3 regions of the Priestia sp. JNUCC 25 genome follow, and region 3 is predicted to be linked to each of the others. Evidence: riboswitches for the same ligand, from Rfam matches in the RefSeq annotation. Region 3 holds a riboswitch; each other region holds the start of a gene.
What was found. A riboswitch is a leader RNA that binds a small molecule or an ion and turns the genes downstream of it on or off. The one in region 3 is predicted to bind S-adenosylmethionine.
Positions count from the first base shown of each region.

Region 1: it holds a riboswitch for S-adenosylmethionine, as region 3 does, so the genes downstream of both, JNUCC25_RS19030 (BMP family lipoprotein) here and JNUCC25_RS06070 (hypothetical protein) in region 3, are expected to answer to the same signal.
Region 2: it holds a riboswitch for S-adenosylmethionine, as region 3 does, so the genes downstream of both, metK (methionine adenosyltransferase) here and JNUCC25_RS06070 (hypothetical protein) in region 3, are expected to answer to the same signal.

Region 1 covers NZ_CM132211.1:3,615,374-3,626,329, forward strand. The annotation lists gene JNUCC25_RS19015 (ABC transporter permease) at 1-452, opposite strand, end outside; gene JNUCC25_RS19020 (ABC transporter permease) at 439-1,506, opposite strand; gene JNUCC25_RS19025 (ABC transporter ATP-binding protein) at 1,481-3,013, opposite strand; gene JNUCC25_RS19030 (BMP family lipoprotein) at 3,096-4,106, opposite strand; SAM riboswitch class I at 4,181-4,287, opposite strand; gene JNUCC25_RS19035 (hypothetical protein) at 4,618-4,776, shown strand; gene JNUCC25_RS19040 (YjgB family protein) at 5,201-5,779, shown strand; gene JNUCC25_RS19045 (GNAT family N-acetyltransferase) at 5,807-6,649, opposite strand; gene JNUCC25_RS19050 (cyclase family protein) at 6,646-7,311, opposite strand; gene JNUCC25_RS19055 (2-methylaconitate cis-trans isomerase PrpF family protein) at 7,406-8,533, opposite strand; gene JNUCC25_RS19060 (LysR family transcriptional regulator) at 8,718-9,578, shown strand; gene JNUCC25_RS19065 (CitMHS family transporter) at 9,875-10,956, shown strand, end outside.
Region 2 covers NZ_CM132211.1:4,651,658-4,662,613, reverse strand. The annotation lists gene JNUCC25_RS24410 (alpha/beta hydrolase family protein) at 75-857, shown strand; gene JNUCC25_RS24405 (DUF2584 domain-containing protein) at 912-1,154, shown strand; gene pckA (phosphoenolpyruvate carboxykinase (ATP)) at 1,189-2,778, opposite strand; SAM riboswitch class I at 3,153-3,270, shown strand; gene metK (methionine adenosyltransferase) at 3,403-4,605, shown strand; gene JNUCC25_RS24390 (glycosyltransferase family 4 protein) at 4,637-5,782, opposite strand; gene JNUCC25_RS24385 (phosphatase PAP2 family protein) at 5,801-6,325, opposite strand; gene JNUCC25_RS24380 (gamma carbonic anhydrase) at 6,517-7,044, opposite strand; gene JNUCC25_RS24375 (alpha/beta fold hydrolase) at 7,152-7,928, shown strand; gene JNUCC25_RS24370 (tetraprenyl-beta-curcumene synthase family protein) at 7,960-9,018, shown strand; gene JNUCC25_RS24365 (class I SAM-dependent methyltransferase) at 9,031-9,600, opposite strand; gene JNUCC25_RS24360 (TIGR01212 family radical SAM protein) at 9,597-10,559, opposite strand; gene JNUCC25_RS24355 (YtzC family protein) at 10,729-10,956, shown strand, end outside.
Region 3 covers NZ_CM132211.1:1,182,386-1,193,341, forward strand. The annotation lists gene JNUCC25_RS06050 (M48 family metallopeptidase) at 1-98, opposite strand, end outside; gene JNUCC25_RS06055 (hypothetical protein) at 400-594, shown strand; gene JNUCC25_RS06060 (GNAT family N-acetyltransferase) at 798-1,304, shown strand; gene JNUCC25_RS06065 (M20 peptidase aminoacylase family protein) at 1,352-2,506, shown strand; SAM riboswitch class I at 2,570-2,671, shown strand; gene JNUCC25_RS06070 (hypothetical protein) at 2,739-2,981, shown strand; gene JNUCC25_RS06075 (M20/M25/M40 family metallo-hydrolase) at 3,451-5,064, shown strand; gene JNUCC25_RS06080 (VOC family protein) at 5,083-5,880, opposite strand; gene JNUCC25_RS06085 (CotG/ExsB N-terminal domain-containing protein) at 6,027-6,383, opposite strand; gene JNUCC25_RS06090 (GNAT family N-acetyltransferase) at 6,497-6,943, shown strand; gene JNUCC25_RS06095 (hypothetical protein) at 6,871-7,158, opposite strand; gene JNUCC25_RS06100 (MFS transporter) at 7,218-8,387, opposite strand; gene JNUCC25_RS06105 (hypothetical protein) at 8,562-8,756, shown strand; gene JNUCC25_RS06110 (NCS2 family permease) at 8,788-10,089, opposite strand; gene JNUCC25_RS06115 (sensor histidine kinase) at 10,309-10,956, opposite strand, start outside.

The sequences.
Region 1 (10,956 bases), 2.4 Mb from region 3:
ACAAGCGGCGACTGTCCTGAAATAATGTCGCCGATTACAGGTATGTCTTTGATCAAAGGAATATCCCATGTGCCTATTCCCTGCATATTTTTATCGTAATAGGCACCTTTTGTATGAAAAATAGTCCGGAGTAAAAATGTCGTTAAGCCCAGTGCTAAAAAATTAATAGACACCCCAACAACAATTTCATTCGCTTTAAACACCACGACCATCACTCCAAACAGCAACGCAAAAAGTAAGCTTGCTCCAGCAGCAATCACGATCGCAAAAAAGACATTGTGAGTATAATAGTTGCCGGCAATCCCGCTAAAAGCTCCAATCAAAATCAGACCTTCTAGCCCTACATTAAATATGCCTACGCGCGCGCAAAGCATTCCGCCAAGGGCCGCTAATAATATAGGCGCAACCATTCGCAGCGTTGCATTTAACAGTGACCAATCAAGCAGCTCCACGAATATCAGCTCCTTTCTTTTTTGCTCTCCACCACTGCTTTGTGAACTTTGCTGAGATAAATAGAATGAGTACAGCTTGCATAATACTCGCAATTTCTAACGGAATGTCTGTATTACGCTCTAGCCCCATCGCTCCTGTTTGCAAAGCGGCAAGTAAAAGAGACGTAAAAATAATACCGATTGGATTTGAATTTGCTAACAGAGCAGCCATTACCCCAGTCCACGCATATCCAGGAACGGTGAGCGCATCGTCTACAAAACGGTACTGTGAACCAAGAACTTCAAACCCTCCGGCTAATCCAGCCAAGCTTCCGCTAATAAACATGCTAAACAGCATGACTTTTACTTGATGAATACCTCCGTACGCTCCGAACAACGGATTTTTCCCGGATGCGTTTACTTCATAGCCAAACACAGAGTAGCGAAGCACCGTCCACAGCAGAAGTGCACCTACTAGAGCAATGATAAACCCAATATGAAGAGGCATTCCTTGAAACACTTTTCCAAGCCACGCCCCTTGCTCAATCATAGGCGTTTGAGCGAGAGCAGCTGAGCCTGTTTTATCTTGAAACGGATGGCCTGCTAAATAGCTTGCAAATAAAACAGCGATATAATTTAATAAAAGCGTAGAAATGACGAGCTGAATTTTAAACGCGGCTTCCATCCAGCCTGCTAAAACAGAAAGCAAACCTCCTGCCACAACAGCAGCTGCAATAGCCGCTATCAGCTTGACTATCCCTGGAGCTGGCAGGTAATAAGCGACAATTGCTGCACTAATCGCTCCAACGACCATCTGTCCTTCTCCCCCTAAATTAAACACACCTGCTCTAAAAGCAAACCCGACACCTAACGCAATTAAAAGAATAGGCGTAGCGCGAGCCAGCGTAGTGCTGAAGAAATAAAAATTACCAAACGCTCCATTCCAGAGCTCTGTATATGTTTGAAGAACCGAACCACCAGTTAAGGAAATAATAATGCCTCCTATTGCTAAGCCAAAAATGACTGCAATAACCGGCTGGATTAATGATTTAAGAAGTTTCTGCAACTGTATCACCTTCTACCGTTCCTCCTGCCATTAATATGCTTAGTTTCTCTTCTGTTGCTTCTTCCCTTGTAAGCTCTCCAACAATACTGCCTTCGTACATAACTAAAATTCGATCTGATAGTGAGATAATCTCCGACAGTTCCGAAGACACAAGTAAAATAGCGGAGCCATTATTCCGTTTTTGAATCAAAGCATCATGAATACGTTCCATTGCCCCAATATCCACTCCTCGCGTTGGTTCAGCAGCAAGTAGAAAAGAAGTGTTTTGCCCAAGCTCTCTGGCAACAATCAATTTTTGCAGATTTCCCCCTGACAGTTCTCCAGCTTTTTGCTTAGATGAAATGGCTTTAATCGAAAATTCATTTATCCATTCCTCCACGCTCGACTTGAATATCTTTCTTTTCAGCCAGCCCATCTTCGAGTAAGAAGCTTTATACTGATAGCCCATTAGTGCATTTTCTTCGATCGTATCGTCCTTAGAGGCTCCCCACATATAGCGGTCTTCTGGAATATGAGCGATTCCTGCCTCTCTTCTTTCACGCACAGATCGCCCTGTAAGATCTTCATCTCCAAGTTTAATACTTCCGCTGTCTGTTTCTACTAATCCAGAAATTGTTTGAAGCAGCTCCGATTGTCCATTTCCCGAAACGCCTGCAATACCGACAATTTCGCCTGCAGAAACGTGAAGAGACACATTTTGCAATACGTTTTTTTGTCCTTTTCCTTTTAAAAAGAGATTTTGTACGTTTAAATGAGAGGTACCTTGTGATGGTATTCTTGCAGGACGCTCTTTTAATTCTCGCCCTACCATCAGCCTGGCTAGGTGATGAGCATTGGTATCTTCTTTACTTGTGACGCCGGCTACTTTACCATTTCGAAGAACCGTAATGCGGTCCGCTACCTCCATCACTTCTTGCAGCTTATGTGTAATAATAATGATACTTTTACCTTGAGAAGCTAAAAAACGGATTGTTTTTAATAGTTCCTTCACTTCATGAGGAGTAAGAACGGCGGTAGGCTCGTCTAAAATAATGATTTCTGCTCCTTGATACAGCACTTTTAAAATTTCAATTTTTTGCTGTTCTCCAATTGAGCAATGTTTTACTTTCTTATGAACATCTACTGAAATTTGATAGGTTTGGGTTAATTGCTGTACATCTGCTTTCGCCTGCCTTCTATTAAAAAAGAGGCCCTTCTTTGGCTCATGCCCCAAGACAATGTTTTCAGCCACTGTAAAATGAGGAAAAACCATAAAATGCTGATGCACCATGCCTATTCCATTTTTGATCGCATCTGCAGGAGATGAAAACGAGACGGTTTTCCCATGTAGCTGAATATTTCCTGAACTCGGCTTTTCCATTCCGTAAAGCATCCTCATCAACGTTGTTTTTCCAGCGCCATTTTCTCCAACCAGCGCGTGGACCTCGCCTTTTTTCAGTTTAAAGGACACGTTATTATTTGCTAAAAATGAACCGTATTTCTTCGTCAAATTCGTTAACTGCAGCAGCTCACTCATTCTATTCATTGCTCCTTTCCCCATTAGGATTTTTTCAAAAATAAGAAAGAGAAGCCAGCCTTACTCGACTTCTCTTTTCAACTCACTTTGCTAACGGATCTTTTACCACTGTTTTTCCATCAATAATCGAATCTTTAATTTCTTTTAATTGATCAATTACATCTTGCCCTACAAAGTCATTAAGAGGCGTCTTGCTGTCTTGAGTCACATACGTTAACCCAACACCTTTTTCTTTTAAGCCGTATGTCACTACACCGGATTTAAATTTGTCATTTGCGAGTGCTTCTACCGTTTCATAAGCAGCCGCATCAGATCCTTTCAACTGCGATAAAACGATATGCTCAGGATCTACTTCCGTACGGTCAATATCTTGGCCTGCCGTATAAAAACCCTTTTCTTTTGCTGCTTCAAATACACCCAAGTCGCCTACCGCTGAAGCTCCGGCGATAAAGTCAGCTCCTTTTGAAGCCTGTAAAATAGCAAGTTCTTTTGCTTTAGCTGGATCGGAGAAACTTCCAACATAGTTTACTAGAAAGTCTGCTTTTGGATTTGTTGATTGTAATCCTTCTTTAAAACTTACGGTCCATTTTTTTAATAATGGAATATCATCAGCTGCAACCATTCCTACTTTATTCGTTTTTGTAACCAATCCTGCCGCTGCTCCTAATAAATATGAAGCTTCTTGTTCACGGAATACAACGCTTCTTACATTTGGTAAATCGACCACTGTATCAATAATCGCAAATTGACGCTGCGGGTTTTCTTGAGCTACTTTTTTCAACGCATCTTCGGATTCAAAAGAAGATGTAATAATCAAGTCATAGTTTTCTGCTACGGCAGCACGCAAGTTACTTTCAATGGCTGCTTGATCCGTAGACTCAATTGTTTTTACATCAATGTTATACTTCTTCCCAGCGCGTTTTGCTCCATCATCCATTTGTTGAAAAAACGGGTTAACTCCAATCTTTTCAGGTAAAACAAGAGCTATTCGCTTCTTTCCTTTCTCTTCGCTTCCACTGCTTTTTGTGCTTTTTGACTGACAGCCAGTTACGAGTAGTACAAGCGCAACTGCTAAAACAAGAAATCTCTTCATTTGACTTACTCCCCCCATAATATAAAAAAGCTCTTCCTTTATATAAAGGAAGAGCTCGTTAACCAAACGTCTCTTCCTCATCTTCAAGAACATACTGTTCTTAAGGATTTGGCACCATTCTGTCATAGACAGCGGTTGCCGGGTTTCACAGGGCCAGTCCCTCCACCTCTCTTGATAAGGAAAACAATAGCTATTTGTTTTATGTAATATAGTCAATATTAATAGTTTTTTAATAATTGTCAATATTATTTTTCTTTTTCATAAAAAAACTTTAAAAACAGATAGGATTATACGGTTTTAGTCTACTAAAATACAGGTCAATTCCTCTTCTAAATTAATTATTGTATGCTTCCTAGCAAAGCGCTTACGGTAAGTCTGCTAGTCTTCTAGAAGAGTCATTTGGATCAGAGCACTTTTATTACATGTCTTTTGTTAATCCACTATCAATTGAAATAACTTTACCAAGAATGTTAGACTTTTCCTGAGCGATATTTTTTAAGAGGTGTTAACGTTGAAATTGATGAAAGAATTATCTGGAGTAGCTATTGGACTCATTATCGCTTTGGCGGTTTCAAAAATCTTTTTTGATACCCCGACCAATATTGGAATCGTAGTTATTTTTATTAGTAGTATGGTAGTAACAGGTATAGCAAGAGCGAAATTAAGATAAGATAAAGCACCATCTTTTATTAGTAAAGTTTATTAGTAAAGTGGTGTTTTCTTTTGGCTGCTTTAGTATATAGTAATCTCGGTTAATATCTAATGTTTTATAATGAATTAGGATTGTCCCTATACTACGTTTTTTACCTAATAAAGGAATAGAAACCAATCTTTTCACCTATGATAAATGAATCGTTTTTTGCTTTTCACCTTACCTGACGTTTATATTCTGAAAGGCGTGTTACATTATATATATCAGTTACCAACTCAACCAAGACTCCTTGACTACTCCCACAAAGGTTCACCTAGGCGGATGCTGCCTACCCCGCAAGGGGGGCGGCAGACGCTTAGGTCTAGCAACTCCGACCTACCTGCTCTTTAGGTAGGTCGGAGTTGCTAAATCGATATAAATAAAGGAGGAAACGATTGTGAAAATGAAACAACGTTTTTCAAAAGTAGCTGCCGCTGCAACGATTACAGGAATTGCTGCGTTTGGATTTGCTCCTGTGGCTCAGCTTGATACCCCAGCACACGCAGCTACATCTCAAGAAACAAGCAGTCAAAATCAAACAGCTGTAAAAAACATTAACGAAATTTATAATGCGGCGGTGCAAGGCGAAGTGCCGCGCTTAACAGCAGACTTAAAAATTGGCAAAAGCCTGCGTCAAGATGTTCGAGATCAGTTCGGTCCTCCGCCTGAAGGTTCATCAAATAACTTTGACTACTATCATGCGGAAATGGGTCACCCTGGATATGCATTTGGCTATGACCAAAATAATGTCATTAACGAAATCCGCTATTTTGGTACAAATGTAGAGCGTCAAACAAATCTAGGGTCCATCACGCAAGCTAACTTAAAGAAAGAATTAGGTCAGCCGAACTTTACAAGCAAAGTAAAAGGTGATGGTACGACTCAAACGAAGTACACGTATCATGCCGGCGCCTATGATCTTGAATTTATTTTTGATGATAGCAAAACGTTAAATCACGTAAACTTAGTTGAAAAGCCTTAAGTAATAGAAAAAGTAGCAGACAGCCTGCTACTTTTTTTCATGAAATAAAACCAGTGCTGAATCGGCTACGTGTTCATACCCAATCTCCATATAAATCTTGTTAGACGTAGGGTTTGTCATATCTGTGTATAGGCTTGTTGTTTGAAACCCTTCATCTAGCATAAGCTGAGAAAGCGCGGATACACAGCTTGAGGCATAGCCTTTTTTACGTTCTTTTTGAGGTGTGTACACAAAGTTAATTGTAACGTTATGGGCCGTTGGACGCGTAGCATTGGCAATCGACACACACTTGCCATTCACTTCCCATAAAAATAACCGTCCTGCTTTAATAAAAGCTTCTCCTGTTTTGACAGCTTGTTCTTTCGATATAGGCTCCCCAATGATATACATAAACTCTCGAACCCACTCCGTTACGAGCGAAAGGTGCTCCAACCTTGCTTTTACCAGCATTCCTTCAGCATCCGCAGCTTTTTTTACTTTGTCTAACCGGTAAATGCGCTGATCCATTTTCAAAGAAGCTTCTTGATTTTTTAAATCTGCTAGTTTTTGAGAAAGATATAAAACCGTTTGTCTTTCTCCAACTAAGCCCGGTATGTCGATTTCTTGTAATAGCTCTGCCGCTTCGCTTAGTTCACCCTCCGTTAGCTTCTGTATTTGAGAAAGTATGATTTGCTTAGGATGCGTTTGCAGTAACACAAGCACAACACGGCTATCTTTAAAAATAACGCCCATAAAATTTGGTTTGCTGCTTTCATTTAAGCCGTGTAAAATGCCAAGCGCTAAGTTATGCAGAACTTCATTTTTTGATAAAAGCAGCTCTACTTGGTTTTTAAATTCCTGTACTTCTCTATATCTATGTAACTGGATCATTTTCTTTCTACCTCCGCAAATGCTCTTACCGGAAACGTTCCGGCTCCTTTTATTTTAGGAGGCACAGCGTAAAATAAAAAGGACTCGGTTAGTTGATCTAAGTGACATAAGTGTTCAGCAATCACAATATCCGCCCCTAACAGCAGCGTATGAGCTGGTCTTGCTTTTCCTTTTGTGTCGTCAATATTCATCGAATCAATTCCGACAAGAGCGGGCTGTTGAGACACTAAATAAGCTGCCGCGCTTTCCGTTAAGTATGGATGGTTTTCTAAATAATCGTCTGTATTCCAGTAGCGATCCCATCCCGTATGAATTAATACCGCTTTGCCTTTTACGTCTATATGTTGAAAATGAGATTCATCAATAGCCGTTAAAGTCGGGTCAACCGAAACGACTATTCCTTCCAGTCCGGCTGTTTTATCAATAGCCGTTTGAGCCAAATCCGCTCCGTCTTTGTATCTGTGAAACGGCACGTCAATATACGTACCGGTATTCGTGACCATTTCAATTTTACCGATTTGAAATTCAGTCCCTGGTTCATAAAGCTTCTTAGACGCTTCTCGGCTCAAATAGTCGCAAATGATTGGTGCCGGCAAGCCTTTATGTGTGATAACTCCGTCTTCAATGATGTGGCTTAAATCAATATACGTTCTTTTTTTCATACTCCCACCCGCTTTTTCAATATTCAGTAAAAATATTCTAACATAAAAAAGCTCTTCCTAGTTTCCTAGAAAGAGCTTTTTTTAGAGAACATTATTAACTTGATAAACATACATCGTACGTGTGCTTTGTATAAACAAATCCTTCAAAAATAAGACGGGCTGTACGCACTACTTTGATTCCATTAACCTGTCCATCTTTTAGATCCACACTGGTTTCCATAATTCCCATTGGATGAGCAAGCCGAACGGTATCGCCTTTTAGTTGAACCATTTCTGACAGAAGCGTGCCTTTTGTATAAATAGCCGCCGTTGTACAAATTGCTCCTGTAATCGCAAGCGTTTGATGCGGTTTTTGCATCGACATCATGCGAATTAATACGTCCATTTGAGAAGCAGCTTTTTCTCTGCCAGTCCCGTCGCGATGGTCCATAGGAGGAGCAATAATCGTCATTTTTGGAACCGCTGGTGATAGTTTAGTTGCTTTGTTTTGAGGTGCAAGCCCCGCTTTTTCCGCTGCAATGGAACGAATTTCTTCAAATAGCTTCAGCTGTTTGTCCGTGTATTCATGCGGAAGTTCTGTTCCCTTTAGGCCAATATCCCCTGCTTTAACAAATACAAGCGGATTTCCTACATCAACAATTGATGCTTTTATTGTCCCAATGGATGTTTGCAGAAGATCAATAGCGTTCCCGGTCGGAAGCAGTTTTCCAGTAACAGCTCCTTCTCCGTTTTCAAACGAAAGATAAATGGGTGAACCCGTACCTGGCACTCCAGGAATCATACACGATCCTTCTGTTTTCACTTTTCCGTTTTCTACTTCTACTTCCGCTACGATTACTTTTTTCGTATTCGTATTATAAATCCGCACTTTGGTCACCGGTTCCACAGGTTGTACAATTCCTTGTTCGATGGCATAAGGTCCGACCGCTGAAGAGATATTGCCGCAGTTTCCCTTAAAATCAACGAGGGATTCGCTGATGCTGACCTGTGCAAACGTGTAATCTACGTCAGCTTTCTCTAAATCTGATTTTTTTATAATCGCAATTTTACTCGTCAGCGAATTGGCTCCACCTAACCCGTCAATTTGACGTTGATCCGGACTTCCCATTATATCTAGCAAAAACGGTTCCCAATCAGATTTGTTCACAGGCATTTCTTCATGATTGATAAAAACCCCTTTACTCGTTCCACCTCTCATAACCGTTACAGGAATGCGCGTCATATTAATCACCTTTCTCCCCTACTAACAAACGCCGAGGCGTTCATCAAACCATTTTATTTTTTTACTATTTAGAACCGGTTCATTTGCCATTTATCGTATAATAGAGGTGGTCATAAGTAAAATACATAAAATTTATTGTCTTTTTAAAAATTTTTTTATAATCTAAATACAAGGGGGAATTGGGATGGATCAAAAAGATTGGATATTAATTAAAACGCTTCACGAAGAAAAGAACATTACGCGAACGGCTGAAAGGCTCTACGTATCGCAGCCTTCTTTAAGCTACCGCCTTAAAAATCTTGAAGAAGAATTTGGCGTGTCGCTTTTCTTCAAAACGAAAAAAGGAATTGAGTTTACATCTGAAGGTGAGCATCTTGTTCGCTATGCGGAAAATATGTGGAAGCAGCTGCAGGAAACAAAAGACAGCATGCGTAATATGAGCGAAACCGTTACGGGAACGCTTCGCTTAGGGGTATCGAGTAACTTTGCACAGCATAAGCTTCCTAAAATTTTAAAACAGTTCTCTCTTCACTACCCAAATGTACAGTTCAGCGTCAATACGGGCTGGAGTACGCAAGTTATGAATCTATTAGACTCTTCGCGTGTGCACGTTGGTATTTTACGAGGCAATTATCCGTGGAACGGAGAAAAATCACTGCTGACGAAAGAACGGCTCTGCTTAATTTCGAAAAAAGAGATTGCGATCGATGACTTGCCGAACCTGCCTTATATTAATTATAAAACCGATACGTCGCTAAAAGATCTCATTCAAGACTGGTGGCATGACAAGTTTTCAGAGCCTCCGTTTGTGGCAATGGAAGTTGACCGGCAAGAAACGGCCAAAGAAATGGTCAAAAATGATTTAGGCTTTGCAATTTTACCTGAAATTTGCCTTCACTCCAGCGACAACTTATATACATACGGACTTTCGTACCGAGATGAATCACCTTTGCTTCGAAACACGTGGCTCATGTATGATCCTTCTTACTTGAATTTATCGGTCGTGAAAGCATTTATTGACTTTTTAAAGCTAAGTGAAAAATAAAGCAAAAGCTAAAAAGTTTGCGTCTTGGAAGAATCTCTCTTTTAGACCAAGCTTTTTTCTAGACTACCATTATAAAAATTTTTTATGAACTTTCTAAAAAAACCTATATTTCCTTTATTTTTAAAAATGTACTAACATGAAAACAAGAAACATCAGCGGGAGTAAAGAGCGGCTTTAAAAATTCTTAATAATCAAACTACTACTCATACATGGGGATGAGAGATGTTAGTCACGTTTTTTTACTCTAAAAGAAAACGCTTTCAGAGAAAAGAGGGAAAATAAAGGAGGTTGTTTGAATGCTAGCACTACTAGGTTTTACAATGATTATTGTCTTTACGTATCTCATTATGTCAAAAAGGATGTCTCCTATCGTAGCTTTAATGGTCATTCCACTTCTTTTTGCGGTGATTGGAGGGTTTGGTAAAGGCGTCGGAGACATGATGCTAGAAGGGTTAAAACAAGTAGCTCCGTCAGCTGCGATGCTGCTGTTCGCCATCTTATATTTCGGGGTTATGATTGATGCCGGACTGTTTGATCCACTAATTAAGCAGCTGTTAAAAATCGTAAAAGGCGATCCGCTTAAAATCGTCATCGGAACGGCTCTTTTATCGCTTTTAGTTGCACTAGACGGAGACGGTACAACCACTTATATGATTACGGTTTCTGCTCTTCTTCCCCTTTATAAACGCCTGAATATGAGTCCGTTAGTGTTAACGACAGTTGCGATGCTTTCTCTTAGTATCATGAGCAGTATGACGCCTTGGGGAGGCCCGGCTACTCGTGCGATTGTCTCCCTTCACCTCGATGCATCAGAGTTCTTTATTCCACTTCTTCCAACGTTAATTGGCGGAGCTTTGTGGGTAATCTTTACAGGCTATATCCTTGGGAAAAAAGAGCGAAGACGACTTGGTGCTATTGACATCGAGCAGTTTGAATTAAAAAGCACGCTTGCTTTTGCTGAAGACGCGTCCTTAACTTCTCAAGAAGATATTACACAGCCTAAAAAAATCTGGATTAACTTAGCTTTAACCATTGCACTCATGGTCGTGTTAGTTTCTGGCATTTGGTCTGTTTCCGTTTTATTTATGATTGGTTTTGCGCTTGCTCTTATGATTAACTATCCAAAACTCGAGGATCAAAAAGAACGTTTAATGGCTCATGCAGGCAACGCGTTAACCGTTGCAGCGCTTGTTTTTGCAGCTGGTATTTTTACAGGAATACTATCCGGCACTAAAATGGTTGACGAAATGGCCAGCCTGTTAATTCATTTAGTCCCTGATTCACTCGGTACGTTTTTACCGACAATCGTCGCTTTAACAAGCATGCCGTTTACATTTGTGATGAGTAACGATGCCTATTATTTTGGTGTTTTACCTAT
Region 2 (10,956 bases), 1.6 Mb from region 3:
AGTATTAGTCAACAATTGAAAGTACACCTTAGCGGGAGAAAGCAGGCTAGTTATATAAAGAATGGAGGAAAAAAATGAAAGATGGAACAATTCTTCATAAACAGCGTTTCCCATCATCAAACCCTCGCGTGGCGCTGTGGGTGATTACATATGCATGTCAAGGGCTTAAGATTAAAGGAATGCTCGCAGAGCCAAAAGAAAAAGGAATGTATGACGGCTTTTTATACTTAAGGGGAGGTATTAAGAACGTAGGAACGGTTCGTCCTGCTCGACTCATTCAATTTGCTTCTCAAGGTTTTATTGTGATGGCTCCGTTCTATAGGGGAAATCAAGGAGGCGAAGGAAACGAAGATTTTGCGGGAGATGATCGTTACGATGCTTTTGCTGCTTACGATTTACTGAAACAGCTCCCTAACGTCTACCATGACCGCATTCATATTTTTGGGTTTTCAAGAGGGGGAGTGATGGCTTTACTCACAGCCATTGAAAAAAACGACAGCCGTTCTCTTGTGTTATGGGGAGGCGTCACGGATATGGTGCTGACATATGAAGAAAGAGAAGATTTAAGAAGAATGATGAAGCGGGTGATTGGAGGAACGCCTTCTAAATATCCTGAAAGATACGAATGGAGGACACCTTTGCATCGTGCTCATCTCGTCGAGCCGCCGGTCTTGCTTATTCATGGTTTAGAAGATAAAAACGTGTCGATTGATCATTCCTATCAGCTCGAATCTAAACTAAAGAAGTCCAATAAAAAAGTTACCAGCTGGTACTTCGAAAACTTTCCACATGCTTTTCCACCAAAAGAAAACCGAGAAACGGTGAAGAAGTTAACGAAGTGGATGAAAGCGCAATAAAAGATATGCTACGATAGAGAAAACAAGTAGAATAACAGTGAGGAGTGAGAAAAAATGGGGATGCCGCTAGAATTAAATACAATGATTGTGACAAAAGGCAACGAAAAGCGTGTAACGGATAACATTTTTCAAATTGAGAAAAAAGGATATCGCTTGTATCCGTTAGATATTCCATTAAACATTCACAAAACAAAAAATGGAGAATGTATTGGAACTGCTGTTGTGCGTAAGGTAGAAATGGAGCAGGAAAAAACCATTGTCACATATGAACTGACAAAATTACATTCGACTAACTAAAAAACCGATCGTCTTATAGACGATCGGTTTTTTATTAGACTCTAGGTCCGCCTAATGTTGAAATGTCAGATGCTACATCATTAAAACGCTTGAAATTAGCTTTGAATTTAGCAGCAAGCTCAGTTGCCTTTTGGTTATAAGCTGTCGCATCCTTCCATGCTTTAGAAGGCTGAAGCACTTCATCAGGAACTCCCGGAACATGAGTTGGAATCGATAAACCAAAAATAGCATCTGTTACTGTTTCGGTATTAGCTAGTTCTCCTTCAAGGGCTGCTTGAACCATAGCTCGAGTGTAACTTAACTTCATTCGTTCGCCCACGCCGTATTCACCGCCGGTCCATCCAGTATTTACAAGGTATACATTTACGTTATGTTCATCGATTTTCTTTCCTAGCATTTCTGCATAAGTTGTTGGAGCAAGGGGTAAGAAAGGCTCACCAAAGCATGTAGAGAAAGTAGCCTGTGGCGATGTTACGCCGCGCTCTGTTCCAGCTAACTTACTAGTGTATCCGCTCAGAAAATGGTACATCGCTTGTTCTTTTGTAAGCTTGCTGATTGGAGGCAAGACGCCGAAGGCATCAGCAGTTAAAAAGACAATAGCTGTAGGGTGCCCAGCAACGCTTGGCAATACCGTATTATCAATAGAGTCAATTGAATAAGCGGCACGAGTATTCTCTGTTAAACTATTATCATTGTAATCTGCTACTTTCGTATTTTGATTTAACACTACATTTTCCAGTACGGCGCCGAAGCGAATTGCATTGAAAATTTGCGGTTCTTTTTCTTCGGAAAGCTGAATGCACTTCGCGTAGCATCCTCCTTCAATATTAAATACACCAGAGCTTGACCAACCGTGCTCGTCATCTCCGATTAAACGACGGTTTGCATCAGCAGAAAGCGTTGTTTTACCCGTTCCAGATAAACCAAAGAATAATGCAACGTCACCTTCTTCTCCTACGTTAGCAGAACAGTGCATGGATAGAATATTGTTTTGAGGAAGCAAGAAGTTCATCACTGAGAAAATAGATTTTTTCATTTCACCAGCGTATTCAGTTCCTCCAATTAGCACGATGCGTCGCTCTAACGAAAGAATAATGAAGGTTTCAGAATTCGTCCCGTCTGTTTCAGGATCAGCTTTGAACGTTGGAGCTGCTACAATTGTAAACGGCTTCACATCATCATTTGTTTTTTGTTCGGCTGAAGGGCGAATGAATAACTGCTGAGCGAATAGGTTATGCCATGCAAATTCATTAACTACTTGAATTGGTAACTGATACTTTTTATCAGCTCCAGCATATCCATTAAAAACAAAAAGTTCATCCTGCTTCTTTAAGTGGGTTAAGACTTTTTTGTATAGCGCATCGAATCGCTGAGCAGAAATTGGCTGATTGACAGGTCCCCATTCAACCGTTTTTGAAGACACAGCATCGCTTACAATAAATTTATCTAAAGGAGAGCGACCTGTATATTTTCCGGTTTCGACTGACACAGCACCTGTAGAAGTCAGCGTTCCTTCGCGTCGAGCTAGAATTTTTTCAACAAGTTGTGGAACAGATAATTGGTGTTTTGTTGTTTTTAATTGAAGCAAACCATTTAATTCGATAGACATATCAACAGTACTCATGTGCACTACCTTCCTTTTTTAGCTATTATTTATTCATTAATGTTTGAAATTTATAATTAGTATAACACATTTATTTAATTATTCTATACTATTTAACTAAAAATGTTTGTTTATTATAAAAAAATGTACGTTATACCTATTTTAGACACATGTATATGTGATAGGAGCAAAAAAAGTGAAGCTATTTTAAGTGAAAGCCTCATTTTGATCTGTCTTATTAACTAAACTTAGTGATGATTCTTAATAAGATGTACTATTTCGGAATTTGAGTATGTTACATTAAAACAGATTCAAACATAAAGAGATGATTTCCATTTGAATGTTGTTGACAGTGAAGCGCTTTTTCATGTATTATATGTCCTTGAACGGATACTCTCTTATCCCGAGCTGGTGGAGGGACAGGCCCTATGAAACCCAGCAACCATCGTCATTTTTTTGTGTAGACGATAAGGTGCTAACCTGATGCAAGGGCACAACCTTGATCGATAAGAGTGAAAGGCTTATGTAGAATTTGATACCTTTCCTCGATACAAGGAAAGGTTTTTTTATATTTTTTAACGTGTAGTGAAAATAAGGGAATGAGTACCGTATCACAATGTATCGTATTTATAAGGAGGAAAACTGATGTCAACACAACGTCGTCTGTTCACGTCAGAATCTGTTACAGAGGGACATCCCGATAAAATTTGTGACCAAATTTCTGACTCAATTCTTGATGCTATCCTAGCAAAGGATCCAAATGCTCGTGTTGCTTGTGAAACAAGCGTAACAACTGGTTTAGTTTTAGTAAGTGGTGAAATTACAACTTCTACTTACGTGGATATTCCTAAAACAGTTCGTGAAACAATTAAAGGAATTGGCTATACTCGTGCAAAATACGGATTTGATGCTGAAACTTGTGCAGTATTAACATCTATCGACGAGCAGTCAGCTGATATCGCTGCTGGTGTAGACCAAGCGTTAGAAGCACGTGAAGGTCAAATGTCAGATGAAGAAATCGAAGCAATCGGAGCTGGAGACCAAGGGTTAATGTTTGGTTATGCATGTAACGAAACAAAAGAATTAATGCCTCTTCCAATTTCATTAGCTCATAAACTTGCTCGCCGTCTAACAGAAGTACGTAAAGAAGAAATTCTTCCTTACCTTCGCCCGGATGGTAAAACACAAGTAACAGTTGAATATGATGAAAACAACAAACCTGTTCGCATCGATACAATTGTTATTTCAACCCAGCATCACCCAGAAGTAACGTTAGAGCAAATTCAACGTAACTTAAAAGAATATGTTATTAATCCAGTTGTTCCAAACGAGTTAATTGATGAAAATACAAAGTATTTCATTAACCCAACAGGACGTTTCGTAATCGGCGGTCCTCAAGGAGATGCTGGTTTAACTGGTCGTAAAATTATCGTTGATACTTACGGCGGATATGCTCGTCACGGCGGCGGTGCATTCTCTGGTAAGGACGCAACAAAAGTAGACCGTTCAGCAGCTTATGCAGCTCGTTATGTTGCGAAAAACATTGTAGCAGCTGATCTTGCTGATAAATGTGAAGTACAACTAGCATATGCAATTGGTGTTGCACAACCAGTATCTATTTCAATTGATACATTCGGTACAGGAAAAGTTTCTGAAGAAGTACTAGTAGACGTAGTACGCAAAAACTTTGACCTACGTCCAGCAGGCATCATTAAAATGCTTGATTTACGTCGCCCAATTTATAAGCAAACAGCAGCTTACGGCCACTTTGGTCGTACGGATGTGGAGCTTCCTTGGGAGTTCACAGACAAAGCGGAAGCATTAAAAACTCAAGCTTTAGCTAAATAATAAAAAAATCTCCGTGAAAACGGAGATTTTTTTATGCCCATTGAATACCTGCAGCAGATTTTTCTACGACACTTTCATATTCTGAAAGCAAATGCTGAAAAATGGCGTCCCATGATTGAGTAAGAGCGTATTGTCTCGCTGCATGGCCAAAGTGAAGACGCTGATGCAAATCATCGAGTAAATCTGTAATAGCCGAACTGAATTCTTCTAAGGAGTGAGGTTTGCAAAGGTAGCCGTTTCGCCCGTGCTGAACCATCTGTTTAACTCCTCCTGCATTTGCTGCCACTACAGGAGTTCCAGAAGCAAGAGATTCCAGTACAACATTTCCGAAGGTTTCTGTTTCTGAAGGAAAAACAAACAAATCAGATGATGAATAGATATGAGCAAGTTGCTTACCTTCAAGGAAGCCTGTAAATGTCATATGCTCAGATGCTTGCTGCTGCATTTGTTCTTTTAAAGGGCCGTCTCCCACAATAACCCAGTGAATTTGATGGCGGATATGATCAGGTAGAGATCGTGCGATTTTTATTAAAAAATCAGCGTTCTTTTCTTTAGCTAATCTTCCTACATACGTTAAGATGTAGGGTTTTTTTATATTATATTTAATACGAATATCAAAGCGGTCATAGTGGGGATGAAATAATTTATGATTTACTCCTCGCGACCAAATATCTACGTTGTGAAACCCTTGTTCTTCTAGCTGCTGTTTGGTCACTTCAGAGGGAGCGAATATTTTTTGTACAGGTTTATAAAACCATTTCATATATTTTTGCAGTGGTACACGCATTTTTTCAAGTTCATAGTGAGATAAATAATCATCAAAATTGGTATGATAAGAGCCGACAAGAGGAACACCTAATCTTTTCCCGTAATAGGAGCCGCAAAGCCCCATTGTAAAAGGAGTGGCCAAATGAATAATAGAAGGATTGAATGCCTGCAGCTGCTTTTTAATTTTTAGAACGTTTGGCAATGAAAAGCGGCTGTTTGGATAAAGGAAAAACGGCGTGCTCGGCGAACGGTGAACATACGTTGAAAATGACTGATCATGAGCAAATTCAGGAGCAAATACCTGGATGGGAATTTGCTTTGATTTGACGTACTGAGTAAATTGATAAAGTGTTTTAGCAGCTCCGTTAACTTCTGGAGCAAATGTATCCGTAAATAAAGCAATTCTCATTAGTACTCCTCCTATCAATTAAGTTAAAAATATGTTTAGTGAAACAGCACCCGAAAAGATGCCCAGTATCAGACCTACCATGACATCCGTCGGATAGTGCAGGCCAAGATAAATTCTTGAAATTCCTACCATTACTGCAAGAGGCAAAAGAACAGCAGCGAAGGCTGGATAAACAATCATAAGAGGGGTAACCAACGAAAAAATAGCTGTTGTATGCCCAGATGGAAATGAATGATCTTTTAATGGATTTTCTAACACTTTTGTATGTTTTAATTGAATATAAGGTCGTTTTCTCGGATATAGTTTTTTAGCAATGGCGACTGGAATATGACTAACGGCTAGAGAAAACGCACAAGCGTAAGCGATGGAAGAAGGATGCAGAAATAGCAGCAAGCACGCTATCACAATGGTAAAAGTGGCTCCTCCGGCGTGAGTTAGTAAACGTAAAAATCTATTTAAGTGCTTTCGATCAAAATGTTGGTTTACGCTTTTGAATAATCGGCATTCGGCATCGTATACATACTGAATTAACTTGGCTTTCATAGAGTCGCTCCCTTTTCAATAAATACGTCTTTATTATTCAGTTTAATCTTTAATTGTGGAGGCAGTACTAAAACGATGTAAATTAATATGGAAATTTCTTTACAATTGTGGAGAGAATAGAACATGATTGGAGAGTTTGTGGAGATACTAAAAAAATTCCCTCAGTGTGACTTTCTGAGGGAACGTTTCCTTTATAATGAAGAATCAGATTTCTTAATAGACTTATAATACTGCCCTTTTTCTACATATTCTGTACGAATGCGCTGCATATCTTTTAAATCCTCTTCTGTCAGAGTGCGGATCACTTTAGCAGGTCGGCCGAGTGCGAGAGTATTAGGTGGTATTTTTTTACCGGGAGGCACTAAGCTTCCAGCACCGACAAAAGCACCTTCACCAATTTCTGCACCGTCTAAAATAATAGAACCCATGCCAATGAGCGCGCGTTTGCGGATGATGGAGCTATGTAAAATAACTTGATGTCCTACTGTCACATCATCCTCAATAAGCAATGGAGCATTTGGGCTTTGATGGAGTGTTGATTGATCTTGTATATTTACTCGTTTACCAATAATCGTAGGTGAAACATCTCCTCTAATAACAGTGTTAAACCAAATGCTGCTTTCTTCACCAATGGTGACATCTCCAGTAATCGTGACATAGTCTGCGATGAAGCAGCTGGGTGCAATGGTAGGCATTTTTTCTTTATACGGATAAATCATCAAATCATCTCCCTTTATTAGTTGAAAAAAAGTAGTAAATCTTCTAATGTAAGTGTACAAAGGTTTTTTAAGCAGGTAAACAAAAAAAGGAAGAAGGAGTAACTCAAATGCATAAATGGGAAGCAGTAAATCCAAAAGGCGTTATTGTCATGGTCCATGGAGCAGCGGAGCATCACGGACGCTATCGCTGGCTGATTGAGATGTGGCGTTCGGTTGGAATGCACGTAATTATGGGAGACCTTCCTGGCCAAGGCTTAACAACAAGAAGAAGAGGACATATCCTATCCTTTGATGAATATGTGTATGAAGTGGAAGAATGGGTACGTGAAGCGCAAAAATATGATTTGCCTATTTTCCTGTTAGGTCACAGTATGGGAGGACTGGCGGTTATTCGTACGCTCCAGACAAAAAACCTCCCTATATGGGGTGCGATTCTTTCCTCTCCTTGTCTAGGATTAAAAGAGCAAGTACCGGCTTATTTAGATATGCTATCTAAAGGGTTAAATAAAGTCATGCCGAACAAACTTTTCGATTTAGGTCTCACTGTTGAAAAAGCAACAAGAAACCAAGAAGTTCGAGATGAAGATGAAAATGACTCACTGTATGTTACAAAAGTTTCTGTAAGATGGTACCGGGAATTGATCCAAGCTGTCAACTTAGCTTTTAAAGATATCGATCGTTTGCCTGATGTCCCGCTTCTTGTGATGCAGGCAGGAGAAGATAAAATTATTGAAAAGCTGATTGTTAGGCAGTGGTTTGATGAAATAGAGCTAAGTGAAAAAATCTACAAAGAATGGTCTCAGCTGTATCACGAAATCTTTAATGAGCCTGAAAGAGAATACGTTTTTACATATGCGAAAAGTTTTGTCGATCTTCACATTTAATAAGTGCGGTAAGAAATTGAGGTGAAAATAAATGAAGATTCCGTCTCATCCTATTTCATTAATGAGAAAAATTTATCGAGAAGTGTTTCCTGTCGTTCATCATGAGCTTAATCATTGGCGCGAACGAGCAAAAGAGATTCCTAATAAAGAATTGCGTACTCAAGCATTGGCAAGTATCGATACAAAAACTTTTCATTGTGAAGGAGGCGGTATCCTATCGATTTTAGCGAAAGAAAACATGATTGAATGCGTGAAATTTATTGTTGCCTACCAAACAATCAGCGATTACTTAGATAACTTATGTGACCGCAGCAATTCGCTAGACCCTAAAGATTTTGCCGCCTTACATGAATCGATGCCAGATGCGTTGACTCCTCATGCACCTCTTGGGGATTACTATCGTTTTCGAGCGGATAAAGACGACGGAGGATACTTAGCCGGACTTGTCCAGACTTGTCAGCAGTCCTTGCGAAAAGCTTGTAATTACCATATAGTCTCTTCACATTTATTAGAACTAGCTAATTATTATTGTGATTTGCAAATACATAAGCATGTTGAAATCAAGGAAAGAGTTCCACGATTAGAGAATTGGTTCGATGCTCACCGGCACAGTGTTCCTGAAATGGAGTGGTATGAATTTTCAGCGTGCTCTGGTTCAACGTTAGGAATTTTTTGTTTAGTTGCTTATAGCTTTCAAGAAGAGATGACCGAAGAAATGACGCAGAAAATAAAAGCAGGATATTTTCCTTATATTCAAGGCTTACATATTTTACTCGATTATTTAATTGACCAAGAAGAAGATAAAGCAGGAGGAGATTTGAACTTTTGTTTTTATTATCCTCATTATCAGCAAATGATGGATCGCTTTTTGCATTTTGTCGTAAAAGCGGACGAATATGCTAAAAAACTGCCGGATTATCACTTTCACTGCTTTATCTATAAAGGACTCTTGGGCGTTTATTTGTCGGATCAAAAAGTGCGGGCACAAAAACATGTTCATGTGAATGCACGTAGGTTAATAAAAGCGGGGGGAGCCCTCAGCTACTTTTTCTATATCAACGGACGCTTGTACCGAATGTTAAAAAGATAAGCCATATGCGGCTTATCTTTTTTCAATAGCAATGATGAAGGGAGGGTTGTTTTGCTGATTCATGAAACGATATTGTAAAACGTGAACGTCTTTTTGATCAAGATTTTGGACATACGTTAGTAAATCGTCTCTTTCTTGTTTCCCTTGTTCGTGTCCATGATAAATAACGAGCACAATCACTCCTTCAGGTGCTAACAAATCAAGTAACTGCTCAATTGCAGAGATTGTTGTTTCAGAAGTGGTGACAATGTCTTTATCTCCACCTGGTAAATAACCTAAATTAAAGACAGCGCCCGTGACTCGTCCTTTAATAGAACGAGGAAGCATGTTTATATTGCTGTGGCTTTCTTGGATAAGTGTTACTCTGTTTTCTACATGGTGTTCTGTCAATCGCTGCTGAGTTGCTTGAATGGCTTGAGGTTGAATATCAAATCCATATACATGACCTGTATCTCCGACTAAGTTAGCTAAGAACAATGTATCATGTCCATTTCCTGCTGTGGCATCAATCGCGACATCTCCTTGAGCCACAGCATTAGTGAGCAATGTGCGGGCAAAAGGCAGGATACGTTCTATTTTCATCTTTCCATCAACTCTTTTTCATAAGATTTTCCTTGATAGCTTTGACGACGTTCGAGCTCTTGATCAATGGCATTTAATACGCTCCACTTATTTACGCTCCACATCGGTCCAACCATGAGGTCTATCGGTCCATCGCCTGTAATACGATGAACAATCATCTCAGGAGGGATTACTTCGAGCTGATCGCATACAAGCTTTACATATTCTTCAAATGAAAGAAATTCAACAAGGCCCTTTTCATACTGTTTGACCATAGGAGTTCCTTTTAGTAAATGAAGCAGATGAATCTTAATTCCTTGAACGTCTAATTTTGCTACTTCACGTACCGTTTCCATCATCATATCAGGTGTTTCTAAAGGCAAACCATTAATGATGTGAGAACAAACGCGAATACCGTGTTTTCTGAGCTTTGCTACGCCATCTACATAGCATTGATGATCGTGTGCCCGGTTGATAAGCAGTGAAGTTCGTTCATGAACAGTTTGCAGTCCAAGTTCTACCCATAGATAAGTTCGTTCATTTAATTCAGCCAAGTATTCCACCACATCGTCGGGGAGACAGTCAGGGCGCGTGGCGATAGAAAGCCCAACAACTCCGGGAAGCTTTAAGACGGCTTCATATTTTTCACGAAGCTCCTCGACAGGAGCATGAGTATTAGTAAATGCTTGAAAGTAAGCAACGTATTTTCCGTCTTTCCATTTATGATGCATTTTTTCACGGATTTCATTAAATTGTGTCACAAGGTCATCCGCTCTGTTTCCGGCAAAATCCCCCGAACCGGCAGCACTGCAAAACGTACAGCCGCCGTGAGCTACTGTGCCATCTCTGTTTGGACAATCAAATCCTCCATCTAAGGCTACTTTAAATACCTTATGGCCAAAGTGGTTACGTAAGTGGTAATTCCAGGTATGATAACGTTTGTTTTCAGATTTATACGGAAACGGGTTTGTCTGATTCAAATCAGCAACCTCCTTTTTACATGCAATATACATCAACAAATTGTATCAAAAACGTGAAAAAGTGCCAAACAAATTTAAGGATGCTTATATTTAACAGGTTCTTCTTGTCGTAAAGGGAAGTAAAGTTGCGCAAAATAAGACAGAAATGAACGAATAGGAGGAATAGAGAATGACAACTCGTCAAGCAGTGGATCAACTTATGCAACAGTGTGAAGATGCTATTCGCTTTGGACAAGGCCAGTTGCAGGAAGGCATGAAGCAAGAACATTATAACGACACTGAATATACAAAAGCACAGGAAAAATTAGAAAATGCTTATAAAGAAATTGAAGAGTTTTCTCACAGTGCAAATGCACAGCAAAGAGAGCAGCTATATCGCATGCGCCTGCAAGTTCAG
Region 3 (10,956 bases):
CCTTCTTTGTCACAAATTTGCACCGTGATATCGGTTCTATTTGGAACGACTTCAATTTTGTAGTCAATTGTTTGATTGCCTGTTTGATACGTATACATAAAATTTTTCGTACTCCTTTCTACAAATCTTCATTTTATAAGCAAAGGTAGAGGTTGGTCAAATAAAAGAATAATCAGACAGTTATCAACTGCTGTTGCAGCGCCTTGCAGAATGATATGTATTCCAATATTTAGTGGAAAAGCGCCAATAATAATTGCTTCAATTTTTCTTTAGTTTTTACAAAAACATATAAAAATATGCCGATACTACTAATATAGATTAGACATTCTATTTCTTTAGATGGTATAGGAAATGAAAAATAAAAAAAGCGTTTCAAAGTTTACATGTGAAATGCTATATATGATGGTCATAACACTTACTGTAATTGAAGTGACAAATTATTATCTTATTATGAAACAAGAGCAAGCAGCCTCGATTATGCTAGTGATTACATTTCTGTTTGCTTTTCTTACAACTACCGTGTTCTATTTTATCATACGTCGCTCTATAATTGCGGTTGAAAATTTAACGAAAGTAATGAAAGGGGTTTCGTAAGGGGATTTATTGATATTTGTTCAGTATAAGAAACTGTAAGTATTGGTTTTTATGATAGCTTTCATAGAAAGAGATAATGAAAATTGACACGTTATAAAAGCAGTTGTATAGTGAGTACGCAAGGCGGCAGTCTGTCTTTTTTAATTCTTAGTAAACTTATAAGTTAAATAAAATATTTAAACACTGCATAAGGAGACGAAGAGATGAAGAATGAATTCCGTTTGGCAACAAATGACGACGCAGATAACTTATTGAACTTAACTCTACAAGCATATAAGCCTATTCGAGAGCTAGGCATTCCTTTCTTAGCAGCTACTGCTGATCTTGCTCTCGTTAAGAAAAATATTTCTCAAAACCTTTGCTATGTATATGAAGAAGATAAAAAAATCGCTGCTACTGTGTCTATACGAATGCCTTGGGGAGAACATCCAGGTCCGTTTGCTGTTCCGCATCTTTGGTGGTTTGCAGTGGACCCGTCGTTTGCGAGGAAAGGCGTTGGATCTAAGCTGCTGCGTCTAGTAGAGGAAGAGGTAATAAAAAATACGTTTAAATCACCGGGTGTGTCTTTAGGAACAGCAAAAGAACATCCTTGGTTAGTTGAGATGTATGAACGAAAAGGATATGTTCAAGCTAAAGAAAAGCACCTTGCAGAAGGTTATACGACCGTATTTCTTTATAAAAAATTCAATGAGTTACATTCTTTGTCGTAAAAAATAGAGAATTATTCCAAATTAAGGAATGTGAAAGAGTGATAAATATGACAGATCAATTACTACTAAATAAACTAATAGACATACGTCGTGAGCTGCACCGATTTCCAGAGCTTTCAATGAAAGAATATGAAACAACTAAACGTATTAAAAAGTGGTTAAAGCATTATGATATTTCTATAGCAGATGCATTCCAATTAGACGTAGGAGCAGTAGCAGAAATTGTGGGAGGAAAGCTGGGACCTACTATTGCTATTCGAGCTGATATTGATGCGCTGCCAATTGAAGAAAAAACCAATCTGCCATTTGCATCTGAAGTGAACGGTGTTATGCACGCATGCGGCCATGATTTTCATACGGCTTCTATAATCGGAGCAGCCATTCTTCTTAAACAGCGTCAACAGGAGCTTTGCGGCACGGTTCGATTTATCTTTCAGCCGGCTGAAGAAACGGCTTCTGGGGCAAAAATGCTAGTTGAAAAAGGTGTGCTCGAAGGAGTAGAAGCGATATTTGGGATGCATAACAAACCGGATCTTCCTGTAGGAACCATTGGTATCAAATCGGGATCTTTAATGGCAAGTGTTGATCGTTTTGAAATTGACGTCAAAGGAGTAGGAGGTCACGCAGGTATCCCTGAAAAAACAATAGACCCAATTGCTGCTGCTGGTCAAATTGTTACTAGTTTACAAACCATTGTCAGCCGTAATCTCAGCCCCTTTCAAAATGTTGTTGTCAGCATAACTCAAATCCATGGAGGGAGCTCGTGGAACGTCATTCCTGACAAAGTAACGCTTGAAGGAACTGTGCGTACCTTTCAAGAAGAAGCGAGAGAAAAAATACCGGCTCTTATGAAACGAACTGCTGAAGGGATTGGCGCAGCTTTCGGGGCTTCAGTAGACGTTAAATGGTATCCATATCTTCCTGTAGTAAACAATGATGATACGCTGGAAAAATTAGTTACTAAAGCGGCAGAGGATCTTAGTTATCAAGTCGTAGAAGCTGAACAATCGCCTGGAGGAGAAGATTTTGCCGTATATCAGCAGCATGTACCAGGATTTTTTGTATGGATGGGTACAGCTGGAGAATATGAATGGCACCATCCTTCTTTTTCATTAAATGAAGAGGCATTACTTGTAGCAGCTTCTTATTTTGCTAATCTAAGCTTTCATTTTTTGAATTCATTCCATTACCAAAAAAATTAAAATATTTTTATTTTTCTATTTACGGGGATGGAATTGTTTGATAAAATAAATTTTAAATTAAAAAAGTTATCACGAGTGGACGAGAGATCTGGCTCTTTGACTCCACAGCAACCTACGAATGTAAGGTGCTCCTACCAGCAAAGCATGTGCTTTGGGTGATAAAACGGGTGAAAAACTCATTTTGCATCAAAGCAAAATGAGTTTTTTTATTTTTCTAAAAGGAGAGGGTTTTATGAGCCATACAGCAGTTGCAGCACATACAGGAGAGAAAGCATTAAAGGAAGCAGTGAAATTATTAGGAAAGCATTATCAAGTAGCTTATCGGGAATTAGAAACATTTTATGAAATTGTGGTCGAAAACCATGTTCGTACATATGCTGTAGGCATAGATATTAAAGATGTACAAAAAGCAAATGAACTAGAAATTTATTCATCATGCTGTTCCAAGCTTGAGCGAGTAGGCTGTCTTTTATAGAAGAAGTCTGCTCGCGCCTCTATTTTTTAAGTGTTTTTAAATAGAAAGCATGGTTTTTGACAAGCAAAGAATCTGGTGGGTATAATCAATACTCAACAGGTTTTAAAATTAATCATAAATTGTCGAAATTTTTACACAAATTAAAGGTTACATTCGAAATGAATTGTGGTATGTTATAAAACAAGAATATTTTATGAAAGGAGCATTGAAATGGAAATGTCTCTTGAACACGGAAACGATGCAGGAAGCGAACAGCTTATTGATCGTATCCTAGACTTTTTAGAAGATGACGAAAAGTAAAAAAAGAGTGTGCGGTGCTATCCCTAGCCGCACACTCTTTTTTTATCATGTGCGTAAAGGCAGCGCCATACTATGATACATAGGGATAGAATGAAAGAGTCTCTGTCAAAGGGATTGACGAATGGTTTTGTTTGATAGAAAATTTAGAAAAAGGAAAGAGATGAAGGTTATGTCGAACAAAACATCTTTGTATCAAACAAAAGAACAGTTAAAAAAACTTGTAAGCGAATTGGTTTCTATACCTAGCGTGACAGGAACGATGGCAGAAGTGGAAATGGCTGAATCGATAGCGTCTTATTTATTGAAGCTGCCTTACTTTCAAAAAAACGAGCAAGTCGAGCTTCATTCAACAGGAGACGGGCGATCGATTGTCACAGCTTTTGTTCAAGGGAAAAATACGAATAAAACAGTTGTACTAGTAAGTCATTACGATGTAGTGGATGTACAAGATTATGGAAAGTGGAAAAAGGATGCTTTTCACGCTGATACATTAACGAGTACTTTTTATAGCCATATGGAACAAGTTCCGGCGCACGTACAAAAGGATATGATAAAAGGAGACTGGCTTTTTGGCAGAGGAACGATGGATATGAAAGCAGGCATTGCTCTGCATATCAGTATGGTTGAACGAGCATGCAACGGAGAGTTTGACGGAAACATCCTGCTGCTGTCGGTGCCGGATGAAGAAGTAAATTCGCTTGGGATGAGAAAAGCAGTGCCTGTTCTTTTAGAACTTGCCCGCAAACATCAGCTGGATTTTTCTCTCATGCTAAATGCAGAACCAGTGTTCAGCCGCTATCCTGGAGATCAAACGAACTATGTGTACTCAGGATCGATTGGGAAGATCATGCCAAGCTTTTTGTGTTATGGAAAAGAAACTCATGTAGGGGAACCGCTAGCTGGTTTAAATGCTAATTTACTAGCTTCTTATTTAACAAAAGAAATAGAATTAAACGTTGATTTTTGCGAAAAAGTAAGAGAAGAAACGAGTCCACCTCCTACGGTGCTGATACAAAAAGATTTAAAAGAAGAGTATTCAGTTCAAGTTCCGCACTCTGCCGTTGTATTATTTAATTTATTTATGTTAAACCGCTCTCTTAAAGAAGTAACAGATCTGCTGTTGAAATCGGCTGACAAAGCGGCTTTGAATGTGAAAAAACACTATAATAAAGCCGCTAGGCAGTACGCTGCGGGAATGGAGGGTTCATCTCTTGACGTGAACGTATGGACGTATGAAGAACTTTATACTCATGCAGTCAAACAGCACGGTGAAAAATATGTGCAAGAAATGGAAGCAGCACTTTTGGCACAAGAGGATGATGATAGAAATAAAACCATTAAATTAGTAAACTCTTTAGCTGGTTTATGTAAAGAAGCAGCTCCGATGATGGTCTTATTTTTTACGCCGCCTCTTTATCCGGCCGTTTGTTCACATGATGATCCGTTTGTACAAGAGATTTTGTCAAACGTACAGGCAATTGCCAAAGAGCAATTCCAAGTGGAGCTAGTTGAACAAAGTTATTTTGGCGGAATTTCGGATTTAAGCTATGCCAGCCTGCAGCATCCGCTTCATACATTTAACACGTTGGTAGCAAATATGCCGCTATGGAATAAAGGGTATCATATCCCGCTAGAAGAGCTAGAGGAGCTGAAGATGCCGGTGCTGAACATTGGACCGCTGGGAAGAGATGCGCATCAATGGACCGAAAGATTAGCCGTTCAGTATTCCTTTGAAATTTTGCCTCATTTCATTTATCAAGCTATAAAGGAAGCACACAAATAAACATCCGTCTGCGGATGTTTATTTGTTGAATTTAAAAGAAGCTCCTTGTACGGTAATTTGTTGCGGTGTTAGAGCGTGATCTAATTCAACCAAAAATGGACGCTCTCCAACTTTTTTTAATGTATCATGGACAACACCTTGTGTTCCGCTGCAAAAAATAAGGTTTCCTCCATTGACATATAGTTTTTGACAACGTGCATTAAGTAAAGAGTCTTTGTAGCTTTCGGCAGACTGAATGTCCAGCAGTTTCGTCCACTTGCTGATGGATTCTTCGAGGTTATGTACAGCACAGTAAATATTTTTTAGCTGCAGCTGACCAGCTTGGTGAGAAGAAAGAGCCGCTAGCTTTGGCTTGCGTTTTTCTTCTGGTTCACCCCATTCAATAAAAAAAGGAAGAGGCAGGGAATCGTGGTCAGCTTCAATAAAACACATTTTCCATTCAAGTCTTTCTCCATCATTGGTTTGACGAGAACCCGCTACAGGACCTTTTACAGTGACATTCTTGCTTTCCAACTCTTTTATTAGCAAATCCATATCATCTGTACGGAGTGCAAATCGACCAAAATGACCAACCGGTGTATGTTCGTTAACAAGCTGCTGAATAAGGTCATTATCTGTAACAGTTTGAGCTAACGCGATATCTCTAAGCCCAAGCCATTCAATATAGCTGAGGTTAAAATAAGCCAACGTGTTAAAAGTGCCCCATTTTTCATGGATGCCGCCTTTAACGACATTTATTCCGTATTCGTTTAGTTCTTTCTGAGCTTTAATAGGATCAGGTGAAAAATGAACAAGATGATCAAAAGATAAGTGCATGGATAGGCCTCCTTTTAAGAGAGATTCTTTCCCATTATTATACGTTGTTTTCTTTTTTTAGAAGAGTAAAACGAATGATTATGTAAAACAAAAATCTTAAAAAAGCAAGCCGCGTATGTTTTAAACTCGACTTGCTTTAGATTTATTTAGCGACGACAGCCATGCCCTTTAAAGCAGCCAAATGATTTATTAAACCATGGATATGAGCAGCAAGGTGAACCGCAGCGACAGCGGCGACGGCTAGAACGACGAGTAGAACGACGAGTAGAACGGCGGGTAGAACGGCGAGTAGAACGGCGGGTAGAACGGCGAGTAGAACGACGAGTAGAACGGCGGGTAGAACGGCGAGTAGAACGGCGAGTAGTGCGGCGAGTAGTGCGACGAGTAGAACGACGACGAGAGCATCTGTGACGAGCAGTTGGCTCTTGGTACATAAATGTTTCAAGCTCAGTAGAAGCAATCGCTTCTGTTGCTTCTCTAATTCTTTCAGCATTGATATGCATATAAACACCTCCTGGCTAATTCGGTACATAATACAATATGTACAAGGAAGGCGTTTGGATATAGTGAAAACATGGAATTAGTCTAAATTTGTGAAAGAAATGGAGTGGTTTTCATGCTTCAAATCCTCGAACATCAAAGAGTGGATATCGCTCTTCAAATAGTAGCTGTGCAAGTAGAAGCTTATCAAGAAGAAGCAAGGCTCATTGGTTTTTCAGATATTCCTCAGCTTACAGAAAGCAAAGAAGATATTATGAAAAGCAAGGAAGTGTTTATCGGAGAAATGATTGAAGGTAAGCTAGCAGGAGTGCTGTCGTTTGAAAAAGAAAATGAGCGATTAACGATTTGCCGCCTCGTTGTGCGTCCTCGGGACTTTCGAAAGGGAATCGGAAGCCGTCTTTTAACACATGTACTTCAAAGATATTCTGAATGTGAATGTATCGTGTCTACAGCCGAAAAAAATACACCTGCGATTAAGCTATACGAAGCTCATCGGTTTTCAATTATAAAACGTACTGCAGCTGCTGATAATCTTGTGTTAGTAACGATGAAAAGAGATTGAGACATCGCTAAATTAATCCAAAGACCAACAAATGAGCTACATGCGCTAGTAGGAATCGGCTGCTGATTTCCGTGCAAGACTTCGCTTTCCTCGGGCGGCCGCTGAGCCTCCTCGTCGCTTCCGCTTATCCCGCAGGAGTCTCCGCCTTGCTCTCCAATCAACACAGCTAGTATACTCATAACAATAAAAAAATCCGAACGCGTTGGATTCTCCATCAAGAATCTCGATTCATCGTTCGGATCTTCTTTCAACTAAAATAATGTTTTCCCAGCCTCTACGATGAGAGTGTTTGCTCAGAATAATCTAGAGCTGTATGGCGCTGAATCAGCAGTAAAGCAGCTAAAGTGACAACTGCTCCGATAATAAAAGGCAGCGTCATATTGAGTTTAAAGGCAAATGCACCAAGCAGAGGGCCAAAAATACGCCCTAAGCTATCCATTGAGGCGGTTAGCCCCGAAGCAGAGCCATATCCTACTTTGGTTCTCATCGTAATTAATGAGAGGACACAAGGACGAATAAGGGCATTTCCTGCTGTAAATATGCACAAAAATAAGGTAGCATTAACGGCACTAGAAGATAACAAAATAGACGTAAATCCTATTGCTGAAACCAATAAGCCAATGGCCATCAGTTTTTTTTCATTTCCTTTTTTAAATCGCTGCAGCACACCGCCTTGAATCAGCGCTTGAGTTAAACCGCTCGCCATAAACATCCATCCGATTGTCGTAGGAGTAGCATTAATTTTCGCTATTTGAAAAAATTGAAAAGTAGCTTCTAAACCAGCGAGCGTAAAAGTCGCTAAAAATGAAAGAACATATAAATACTTCATAGCTCCTTGAAAATCTGACGTGAAGTCATGCCATCTCGATGTCTGTACTTTGGCAGCAGATTCTTTTCGTAAAGATTCTTTTAACGTAAAGAATGAGAACGCTGTCATAATCAGTGACAAGATACCAGAGATAACGAAGGGAACAAACAAGCCGAAAGATGAAAGGACGCCGCCTAATGCCGGTCCAAAAATAAAGCCTAAGCCAATCGACATTCCTAACAGTCCCATTGCTTTCGTGCGGTTTTCTTCATCTGTACTATCAGAAGCATATGCAAAAGCACAAGGAATAACAGCTCCTGCGAACAAACCTCCGATGATGCGCGACGTATACATTAAAGTCAGAGAGTTTTCTGCCACCGAAAAAAGAAAAAAGCTTGCGCTGAAGCCGAGTAAGCCCCAAAGTAATATGGGACGCCGGCCTTTTATATCGGAAAGCTTCCCCCAAAAAGGTGCAGTAATAAAAGATGCGATCGAATAGCTAGCCATTAGTATTCCTAAATTGACCGTGCTTGCACCCGTGGCACGAATAACTTCAGGTACGATGGGGATGATCACTCCAAAGCCGACAAATACCATAAAAATAACAAACATTAACGTTCCAAGCTGTTTGTTCATATGCAATTAAGCCCCTTTCTCTGTAGAACATGCCGTGAGTTTAGTATACCAAATACAAAGAAGTTTTTTACGTATATTTGGTAAAAAGCGTTTTATTTACAAATGGATAACTATGTTAATATTTACCTGTTGTGCTGAGAATGATACAATTAAAAGAAAAAGGACGTGAAGCGATTGCCAATATGGATTGTATTTGCTGGGATCATAGGCGGTCTTTTAGGGTTTGGGGCGCTAGTGGATTATATAGCTAAAAAGAGAAGTATCGAGTTAGATCCAGAAGAAGGAATAAAGAATGCTTCTGATGCAGAACAAATCTATGTGGAAAATTATCTTTATCAAACAAAAGAAAATAACAATCACTTTCAATAAAAAAAGCTTGGAGACGAATCTCCAAGCTTTTTTAATGCGGTAAAAAGATGAGCTGATAGAGAAATAAAACAGCAAAGACATACACAAGCGGATGGACTTGTTTGCCTTTTCCTTTTACCAGCTTCATTAACGGATAAGAAATGAAACCAAGCGCAATTCCTGTGGCAATACTTGATGTAAGAGGCATCGCTAGAACAACTAAAAAGGCAGGGAACGCTTCATCAAAGTCATTCCAATTAATTTTAGCTACAGCGCCCATCATCAAGCTTCCGACAATAATTAATGCAGGTGAAGTAATAGCTGCTACGCCAGAAACCGAGCTTACAACCGGACTAAAGAACGCTGCAACAATAAATAAAATGGCTACCGTCACACCCGTTAGACCTGTACGTCCGCCTGCTGCTACACCAGATGAAGATTCAACGTAAGCTGTTGTTGGGCTTGTACCAAATAAAGCTCCAATCGTTGTACCAAATGAGTCAGCAAGCAATGCTTGACGTACGCGAGGCATCTTATTACCTTTCATAAGACCGGCCTGTTGAGCTACTCCTACCATTGTACCTGTTGTATCAAAAATTGTAACAAGTAAGAAAGAAAAAACAACTGTGTACAAATCATGATGAATAACATCTCCAAAAGCAGCAAAAGGATTTGAAATCATTAAGCCGTCTGGAAGGTGAGGAGAAGCAAACAAACCTTTATCAAATGAAAGCTGTCCTCTAAAGAAAGCAATTAATCCCGTAATAATCATACCGAAGAATAAAGCGCCGTTTACATTTAGCGTATATAAAATGATTGTAATCGCAAGTCCAATCAGTGTTAAAACTACTTTTTCAGACTGCAAATCACCAAGTCCAATTAAATTTGATTTATTTGCAACAATAATACCTGCTGAACGAAGCCCGATAAAAGCAATAAATAAACCGATACCAGCACTAATCGCGTGCTTTAAATTGTTTGGAATAGCTTCAATTAATTTTTCACGAAACGATGTTAACGATAGGATGATAAAGATAATACCTGCTACGAATACAGCTGAAAAAGCAGTAGCATAGTCGATGCTTCCATTTGAACCAACAACTAAAGCAGCAAAGTATGCATTCATTCCCATACCGGGAGCAATAGCGATTGGATAGTTAGCTGCAAGAGCCATCCATAGCGTAGCTACGACTGCTGAAATAATAGTAGCTGTAAATACTTGATCAAAAGGAACGCCGGCGCTGGACAAAATAACTGGGTTCACAATGACGATATAAATCATGGTTAAAAACGTTGTAATACCAGCTAAAATCTCCGTTTTAGCATCCGTGTTATATTCTTTTAACTTAAACATAAGTAACCTCCAAAAATAACGAACATTAAAAGCAACATGATATATAATATTCGTTTTTTACTTGAAATGCAATAGATTTGCATATAAAAAATCAAAAACTAAAAAAGTGACGATAAAAGAGCTAAAACAAGTGTGAAATATTTCTTATTTTCGGTGCTTTTTATAGTGTGTGCGTATCGAAGAGGCTCATACGAAAAAAAGCCGCTTGGGCTACAGCGGCTATGTTGCTTGTTTTGAGGCAACGACTATCGGAAATTTTATTTTAATGGAAAGAGTTAAATCGTGATACGTATATTCCAAGCGTCCGTGGTAGTTGGAAACAAGTTCAGAAATGATCCACGTGCCAAGGCCTTCGTGGCGTTCTTTCTTTTCTGTAACATGAAAAGAAGTAAACAAGTGATCTTGACGCTCTCGTGATAAAGGAGCGGTAGAATTGCTGACTTCTAAAATGTAAATGCCACTTCGAATCATACTCGAAACAGTTATCTCTTTTTTCTCAGAAGAATGAGCGGCTTCTAAAGCATTATGCAGTAAATTCATGATGAGATTCATTTGGTCAAGGTGCTTTAAAGGCAGCTGTGATAACGGTGAATCTAATTGAACATTCATATGTATTCCCCACGTATGTGCTTGATTCTTGCATTGATGTACAACAGAAGCGACGTGCGAATGTTCACCTTGAATATATGAATGTGTATCATTCAAAGCTTCAACGTAATCTTGAATGTACTCTTGTGCCTGCTGTCTTTGATTTGTTTCTAGAAGATAGGATACGGCACTGACATGTTTGATAAAATCATGTCTTTCAGCCCTTAACGCTTGAAAAAGCTCATTGTTCTTTTGAATTTCACGCGAAGCACTGCTTTC